Regions from separate parts of the Ochrobactrum teleogrylli genome, predicted to be linked through region 1. Evidence: predicted binding sites of a transcription regulator. Region 1 holds the regulator's gene; the other holds the start of a gene.
The links. Region 1 encodes LexA, which represses DNA repair genes until DNA is damaged. Its sites were predicted from a motif close to TGTTCNNNNTGTGTTCNG; they were not measured.
Positions count from the first base shown of each region.

Region 2: the regulator LexA is predicted to act here: its motif matches at 2,029-2,046, upstream of WIX40_RS13265 (ImuA family protein).

Region 1 covers NZ_JBBHKQ010000001.1:406,041-410,416, reverse strand. Annotated here, with positions in the region: gene moaC (cyclic pyranopterin monophosphate synthase MoaC) at 1-122, shown strand, start outside; gene WIX40_RS02055 (molybdopterin molybdotransferase MoeA) at 159-1,376, shown strand; gene lexA (transcriptional repressor LexA) at 1,617-2,345, shown strand; gene WIX40_RS02045 (ComEC/Rec2 family competence protein) at 2,432-4,376, opposite strand, start outside.
Region 2 covers NZ_JBBHKQ010000001.1:2,833,380-2,837,755, forward strand. Annotated here, with positions in the region: gene WIX40_RS13255 (LysE family translocator) at 1-222, opposite strand, end outside; gene WIX40_RS13260 (argininosuccinate synthase) at 530-1,750, shown strand; gene WIX40_RS13265 (ImuA family protein) at 2,108-2,962, shown strand; gene WIX40_RS13270 (Y-family DNA polymerase) at 3,003-4,376, shown strand, end outside.

The DNA of each region.
Region 1 (4,376 bases):
CTGTATCCGTGACGTGCCTGACGATCTATGACATGGCCAAGGCTGTCGATCGCCATATGGAAATCGGCAATATCCGCGTTGTGGAAAAGTCTGGTGGCAAGTCCGGCGACTGGAAGGCGTGAAACGTTCCGACAAGTTTGAGTTCGAGAGGAAATACGATGTCCCTTCTCCCGGTCGAAGATGCTCTGGCGCGTATACTCTCCTCCGCAGAACCGCATGGCCTCGAAACCGTTGCGTTGAACGAAGCGGGCGGGCGCGTTGTTGCCCGCGCCGTTGAGGCGCATTTCCTGCAACCGCCTTTCGACTGCTCAGCCATGGACGGCTATGCTTTGATTGCGCCAGCAGATACCACCTATCCGCTTCAACTGAAGGTTATCGGCGAATCCGCTGCTGGCAAGCGCTTCGACGGTTCACTCCTCCCCGGACAGGCTGTGCGTATTTTCACTGGCGCACCGATGCCGGAAGCTGCCGATACGATTGTCATCCAGGAACATACCGAGCGATCTGGCGATCAGCTAACCATACTCGAAGGCATAGCCACGGGGCGTCATATCCGCCGGGCTGGTCTCGATTTTGCGCCGGGCAAGACTGTTCTGTCCGTTGGCCGCGAACTGGACGCACCCGCTTTGTCACTGGCTGCGGCCAGCGGCAATCCAACGCTTGATGTGTTTCGCAAACCTCGCATTTCTATTTTGGCCACCGGCGACGAACTTGTGCCGCCGGGAGCCGACCCCGGCCCGGACCAGATTGTCGCGTCAAACAGCGTCGGCATTGCCGAAATCGTGCGCCGCGCCGGTGGCAAGCCTGAAGATATGGGAATCATTCCGGACGATCCGGCTCAGATCGAAGCGGCTATCGCCTCCGCTCTCGACAGCGGCATCGACGTACTGGTGACCATCGGCGGCGCCTCGGTCGGTGACCGCGATTACGTCCATGGCGCATTACGCAATTGCGGTGTCGAACTGGACTTCTGGAAAATCGCCATGCGCCCCGGAAAGCCGCTGATGTATGGACGCAAGACCGTCAATGGCAAAACCGTTCACATAATCGGCCTGCCAGGCAATCCGGTTTCAAGTCTTGTTTGCAGTCTGGTTTTTCTCCGTCCGCTTATCGCGAAACTTGCAGGCACCGATTTGACGGCGGATATCCGCCCGGCGAAACTCGGTCAGGCGATGCCCGCCAATGACCATCGCCGCGATTTTGTGCGCGCAACGGTCGAATCACAAAGCGATGGAACACTGCTGGTGACACCGTTTCCAGTACAGGACTCGTCCATGCTGACGGCCCTTGTCGGTTGCAATGCACTGCTCATTCGTGATGAAAATGCCCCGGCAGCCGCTGCGGGCACACCGTGCCGTGTTCTGATGTTGCGCTGATAGGTGTGAAAAGCCGCGCTTTCACAACCTCGAATGAACACGAAGTAACAAACGTAATTGTTTGAAAACAAACCGTTTCATCAAACACCGAGCCCCACCTCACACCCTTCCGTGAACAGAACCGCAACAAGGCGCGCACCCGTTAATCATTTTAAAACCATTGCAGAACAAGACTGGAACATATAGTGTTCGTTCTGGTTTTGTTTTTCTCGATTCTTATCTGGCCGGAGGGTGTCGCGCATGTTGACCCGTAAGCAGCACGAGCTTCTGCTGTTCATTCATGACCGTCTGAAAGAAACGGGCATTCCGCCATCTTTTGACGAAATGAAGGAGGCGCTCGATCTTGCTTCCAAGTCGGGCATACATCGGCTGATCACCGCTCTGGAAGAACGCGGTTTTATTCGCAGACTGCCGAACCGAGCGCGTGCCCTTGAGGTGCTGCGGCTACCGGATTCGATTGCACCGGGGCTGAACGCGCAGAAGAAATTCGCACCGAGCGTCATTGAAGGCAGTCTGGGCAAGGCGCCGCCTGCGCCCGCGCAACCATTGCGCCCTGCCCCGGTTGCGATCAATGACGATGTGTCGGCAACCGTGTCGGTGCCTGTCATGGGACGCATCGCTGCCGGTGTGCCGATCTCCGCCATTCAGAACCAGACGCATTCGCTCAGCCTTCCGCCGGAAATGATCGGCGCGGGCGAACATTATGCGCTGGAGGTCAAAGGTGACTCGATGATCGATGCCGGAATTTTCGACGGTGACACGGTGATCATCAAGCGCGGTGACATGGCCAATCCGGGCGAGATTGTCGTGGCTCTGGTCGATGATGAAGAAGCGACCTTGAAGCGCTTCCGCCGCAAGGGTGCGTCGATTGCGCTTGAAGCGGCAAACCCCGCTTACGAAACGCGCATCTTCGGTCCCGACCGCGTGCGCGTACAGGGCAAGCTGGTCGGTCTGATCCGCCGGTATTGATCAGAGGTTGTCCGTTTTGGGCGATTTGGGTCGCAATGGTAGTTTACCGGACTGCCGGAATAACTGATCTCATAGCCGCCATGCGGTCATTCACATTTGCCCGGCTCCTGATTGTCATCAGCCGGACAATTTGACACCACCACCTGCGCAGTCCTTTTCTTTTTATATTCCCAATCTGGCAGTCCCCGCGCTGCGCGGGAATAGAGCCGAAATAGATGCCACGGACGCCGTGGCTCATCGATGGCGAAGGCCAGCGTGTCGTCGTAACGCGGATCAGCAAATCTGGGCTGTTGCGGTGGAGCGCCGCTTTCGTCGGGCGAGGTGCTTGAAAGCTTCACGGTGGGAACATTGGCGGCGTCTTTCTTGTCACCCAATTTGATTTCAACCGTCCCGCGCAAGGCCAGATCACGCCGGTTGAGAACGAGCTTATTCGTGCGCGTGCATCCTGGCATTTCGCCAGCTACAGCCAGAATAATCACATCGCCAATGTCACAGGCGATATCCTGAACTGTCGGATCAGCCGTATATACAAGCACGCGCCCGTCGCGCAGCGTGATCGTGCACAATCCATCCTCGCAGATAAAGCCGTCCGTCGGGATTCCTCTGAGCCGGTCCTTTGCGTGTTGCGGTATCAGAAATTGCGATGCGAGATAGGCAGTTTGCCAATTATCGACCGTGAACTTGGATGGTCTGTCGCGGTTCACGGCAAAACGCCCATCGGACAGTCGAACCCCAACCAGCTTAGCATCTTCCGAGATCACGACATCTGGAAACGGCTCGCGTACAAAGGCGATAAATCCCAATAAAACAAATGGTAAAGCGAGAATCTTGAATCTGGTTGTGAACAGGACCGCAATCACAAGCGCTATGGTCCAGAAAGCAAGCGCTGTGAGCGGCATCGCGCCCGGATTGCCTTCCGGGGACCAGGACGCCACGAAACTTGCAATCTCGCGCACGATCCACACACCGGAACCAGCAAGGGACAATGGTATCCAGTCGAGACCGAGCGGCATCAACACCAAACCGAAAACAGCAAAGGGCATGACCAGAACGGCAATCACCGGATCAGCCAGCACATTGCCAATCAGCCCCAACGGTGCGGTATTGTTGAAGTGGTAGGCAGCGAAAATACCGCTTGCAAGCCCAGCCAATAACGACGTTCCTGCAGCGGCAAAGACAAAATTCAACGCCTTGGCTGCCAATCCGCCGACTGGCGCTGCAACGCGCCTTTCCATATCCTGCAGCTTCTTGGCCTTGCGCGCGCTCCACCAGGCATAACCGGCGATCAGGGCAGCTGTCGCCGAATAGGACATTTGAAAACTAGGCCCCAATATTTCATGCGGTGAAATCGCGATGGTCACCATTCCGGCGATTGCCAGATTGCGCATGCTGATCGCAGCCCGGTCGAACAATAACGCGCTGAGCATCACGGCGATCATCACATAGCTGCGCTGTGCGGCCACATCCGCTCCAGACATGGCGAGATAGAACGTACAGCTCAGCAGGGACAGGAATGCCGCGTATTTTTTGACCGGATGGCGCACACTGAACGCGGGAAAGAGCGCAAAACCAGACCGGAGGACAAACATGACGACCCCCGCCGCCAGTGCCATGTGCAGCCCCGATATGGAAAGAATATGCGCGAGACCCGCCTTGCGCAGATTTTCGTTGGTTTCCTCACTGATGCCGCCGCGCGTTCCAGCGATCAATGCGGCTGTGACATTGCCGTCCTCGCCGCCAATCACCTCCTCCACCCGCTCCGAAACGCGCACGCGCAGCAAGGCGACCCACTCACTGATCGCAGCGATCAGGCTTGTTTGCGGCGGGACATGCGCCGTCTTTGGGTTCCCCAGAAAGAAGCCGTTTGCACCAATACCGTTGAAATAGGCGTGAAAAGAAAAATCATAATTGCCGGGGCGGACCGGGCCTGACGGCACCCGCAGCCGCGCAAAACCGGTCAAGCCGCCGCCAATCGTTGTTTCAGCAGGTATATCGCGCGCATTGATACGGATACGTTCCGGTGCAAAGCGC
Region 2 (4,376 bases), 2.4 Mb from region 1:
CAGCGCCGAAAGACCCAGCGCCACCATGGTGGTGTGGATGACGATGCCGGTGCTTGCGCCAGCCATGCAGGCGAAACCGGCTGCCTTGCCTTCAGACAAGGCCCGTCCGACGAACAGCGTCATATCCGGGCCGGGTGTGATGGAAAGAATGGCGGTTGCAATCGCGAACTGGACGAAAATGGTCCATTCGGGAATGAAGGTCAGGTTTGTCAGGAACGACATGCGAAAAGCTCCGAAAATTCGCGGCAAGATAGAGCGGTTCCTGTTTTGACCGAATCGTCGGAACCGCTCTATCCCGTTTGTTTTGAGCATTATCCGACGCAAAACCGCTTCGCACTTTTGCTGGAAATGCTCTAACGCGAATCAAATCTCGCCGCTACTGGATTCTCGGGTCTTTTCGATAAGTCGCAGCCATCCGGCTTGCACGTCGCCTAGCAACTGATAAAAGGACAGCAACATCCAATTCCCAAGCCCTGCGGATGCTCTCCCCGAGCGGACAATGGGTCATCCATCGTATCGGAAGTTGACTATGAGCAAGTGGAAAGACGTTAAGAAAGTCGTGCTCGCCTATTCGGGCGGTCTCGACACCTCGATCATCCTGAAATGGCTTCAGACGGAACTCGGCGCGGAAGTCGTGACTTTCACCGCTGATCTGGGTCAGGGCGAAGAACTTGAACCGGCACGCAAGAAAGCGGAAATGCTGGGCATCAAGGAAATCTTCATTGAGGACGTGCGCGAAGAATTCGTGCGCGATTTCGTTTTCCCGATGTTCCGCGCCAATGCCGTCTATGAAGGCGTTTATCTGCTCGGCACCTCGATTGCCCGTCCTCTGATCTCCAAGCATCTCATCGAGATTGCCAAAAAGACCGGCGCCGACGCCATTGCGCATGGCGCAACCGGTAAGGGCAACGATCAGGTTCGTTTCGAGCTTTCGGCCTATGCGCTGAACCCGGACATCAAGATCATCGCGCCGTGGCGCGACTGGTCGTTCAAGAGCCGCACGCATCTGCTCGAATTCGCCGAACAGCATCAGATTCCGGTTGCCAAGGACAAGAAGGGCGAAGCGCCGTTCTCCGTGGACGCCAACCTGCTGCACTCCTCGTCCGAGGGCAAGGTTCTGGAAGATCCGGCTGTCGAGGCGCCGGAATATGTGCATATGCGCACCATTTCGCCGGAAACAGCTCCCGACAAGGCAACGATCATCAAGATCGGCTTTGAAAAGGGCGATGCCGTTTCGATCAATGGCCAGCGTCTTTCGCCTGCAACGCTTCTTGCCAAGCTTAACGAATATGGCCGCGACAACGGCATCGGTCGTCTCGACCTCGTGGAAAACCGCTTCGTCGGCATGAAATCGCGCGGCGTCTACGAAACGCCCGGCGGCACGATCCTGCTGGCGGCCCACCGCGCCATCGAATCGATCACGCTCGACCGTGGCGCTGCTCACCTCAAGGACGAACTGATGCCGCGCTATGCGGAGCTGATCTATTACGGCTTCTGGTTCTCGCCGGAGCGCGAAATGCTGCAGGCCGCAATCGATCTCAGCCAGAAGAACGTCGAAGGCGAAGTCACCCTCAAGCTCTACAAGGGCAATGTGATGGTGATCGGTCGCGAGTCGGACAAGTCGCTTTATTCCGACAAGCTCGTGACCTTCGAAGACGATCAGGGCGCTTACGACCAGAAAGACGCAGCAGGCTTCATCAAGCTCAACGCGCTGCGGTTGCGTACGCTGGCTGCCCGCGACCGCCGTTAGGCATTGATCTTCAGGCTCTGCTGGCCTGCAAATGGCAGTTTTCTGCGCTTCCGGTGCTCCCGTACCTTTAAGTACGCTGCGCGCCGGTTCTCGAGGCCCACCATTTTCGGCTCACCGCGCCAGAATCTCAACGGCCTAAGGTCTACCGTTTTGGAAACGCCCTTCTCATCGGAGGGCGTTTTTCTTTGTCCTGAATTTTCTTGTTCCTTGAAGAATCCGACGCGCCCACAGGGATCGAACGTTTCCCTGCTTGACTCTTTTCAGAGTCGATTCAATACTAGAACAAATAGAGAACAATGACGGTTCCTGTCTCCGGAACCGCGCCAACAAACACAGACAGATTACAGGATTTTTGACGTGAGCGGCATCGACATCGCGACGTTGCGGCGCATGGTTACCGCCATTGAAGGCAACGATCCGCAAGGAAATTTTGCTGGCGATACAGCTGCCGGTTTCGGACGCGAAAACAGTTTCGCGCTTGGCCACGCGGCAGCGGACGCAGCCTTTCCGCATGGGCTTGCTGGTGATGCCTTGCATGAGGTTTTCGCGGAAAATCCCGGTGCGCATATGGCGGCGACCGGCTTTGCGCTCGCCATGGCATTGCGCGCCACACAAAAGCAGCGACCGATCATCTGGATCGAGGAGGAAACGGCGACAAGCGAATATGGCGGGCTTTACCCGCCGGGGCTGCATGCTTTCGGCATCGCCCCGCACCGGTTGCTGATCGTGCGCTGTCCGAATGCGCAGGATGTCCTGAAGGCGGCCAATGATGTGCTGGAAGCAGGAACCGGCGGCAAGGCTTCGCATCTCGTCTCCGGCATCGTTGCCTCGATAACCGGCCAGCCGAAATGCCTCGACCTGACAGCCTCACGTCGCCTGCTGCTGGCAGCGGAGACAGCGCAACTGCCGGTCATCCTGCTTCGAAGTCATCGCACCGGCGTGCAAAGCGCTGCCGTCAGCCGATGGCGTGTCGCGCCTGCGCCTTCGCGCTCCAGCGGGGCCAATGCGCCCGGAAAACCGGCCTTCCTGGCCGTTCTGGAGCGCAACCGTCATGGCACATGCGGCCAGTGGATCATGGAATGGAACAATGAAACCCTTGAATTCGGCATCAGAGAACGGGAAGGAAGCGGCAGCGTCGGCATCTATGGCGTTCATGGCGCTGTGGTTTCCGTTCCTGCCGACGGACAGGCTGCACCGCGCCGGGCGATCTGATGCATCCTCCGGGCAAGCGTCCGACGCACTGCCGCTTGTCATTACCGAGCGCACCGCCAATGCGCTTCGGTTGACGGCCATCGACGTCAAGGCCGCCAAGCTCGGGCTTTATCCCGGCATGGCGCTGACCGATGCGCGGGCGCGTGTGGAAAGGCTTGATGTGGTCAATGCCGCGCCGGAGCGCGATGCCGCCCTGCTCAACAAAATGGCCCATTGGTGCGAACGCTATACGCCACTTGTCGCCTTCGATCCGCCGCACGGGCTGATGCTGGACATTACCGGCTGCGCGCATCTGTTCGGCGGACTGGCCGCCATGCATGCCGATGTGATCCAGCGCATCGAGCGCGCCGGTCTGCACGTTCGGGCAGCTATTGCCGATAACAGTTTTGCGGCGCGGCTTCTCGCCCGTGGCACCAGAGGCGGCGTATTCGACAAGGCGCAGGCCGATGCCGTGTTGCCGCGCCTGCCGCTTTCCGCGCTTGAACTGGCCGATGCCGCTGAAACCGGCCTCAAGCGCGCGGGCCTGAAACGCATCGGCGATGTGATGGCGCTGCCGCGTGCAGCACTCACCGCGCGCTTTGGTCCCGATCTCGCCACCCGTCTCGGTCGCCTGACACGGCAGGAGCGCGCGCCCATCTCGCCGCTACGCATGGTGCCGCTCGCAACGGCAGAGCGCCGCCAGTCCGAGCCTCTGACCGCCATGGAACTGGTGGAGCGCATCTTGCAGGAATTGGCGCAGGAGCTGTTCGCCCGGCTTGAGACGGAAGGCAAAGGCGCGCTTTTGATCGAAGCATCCTTCTTCCGGGTCGATGGCGAGATACGCCATATCCGCATTGAAACCGGCCAGCCTCTGCGCGATGACAGGGTTTTTCTGCGTCTTGCGCGTGAAAGGCTTAATGCCCTCACCGATCCGCTGGATGCCGGTTTCGGTTTTGACATGATCAGGCTTGCCGCCTTGCGCAGTGCTGCGGTCACACAACGCCAGACCGGGCTGGACCAGCATGAGGAAGATGATGCCGGCTTCAGCCAGCTGATCGACCGTCTCTCGGCGCGTCTGGGGCCGGACCGCGTGCTGGTGCCTTTCGCACGCGATACGCATATGCCGGAGCGCGCTTTTGGCCTGCGCCCTGCCCTGCATGGCAGCCACGCAAACCAGACCGGTTATGAAAGCAGCCCAACGCTGGCTGGTGACCCGCCAGCGCGCCCCATAAAACTGTTTCGCCCGCCGCAGCTGATCGAAAGCGTGGCGGAAGTGCCGGACAGTCCGCCCTCATTCTTCCTGTGGCGACGGGTCCGCCATCATATTCGCCTTGCCGAAGGACCAGAGCGGATCGAACCGGAATGGTGGCTTACCATCGGTCACGACGTACCGGAACTGCGCGATTATTACCGGGTGGAAGATGTGAACGGCCAG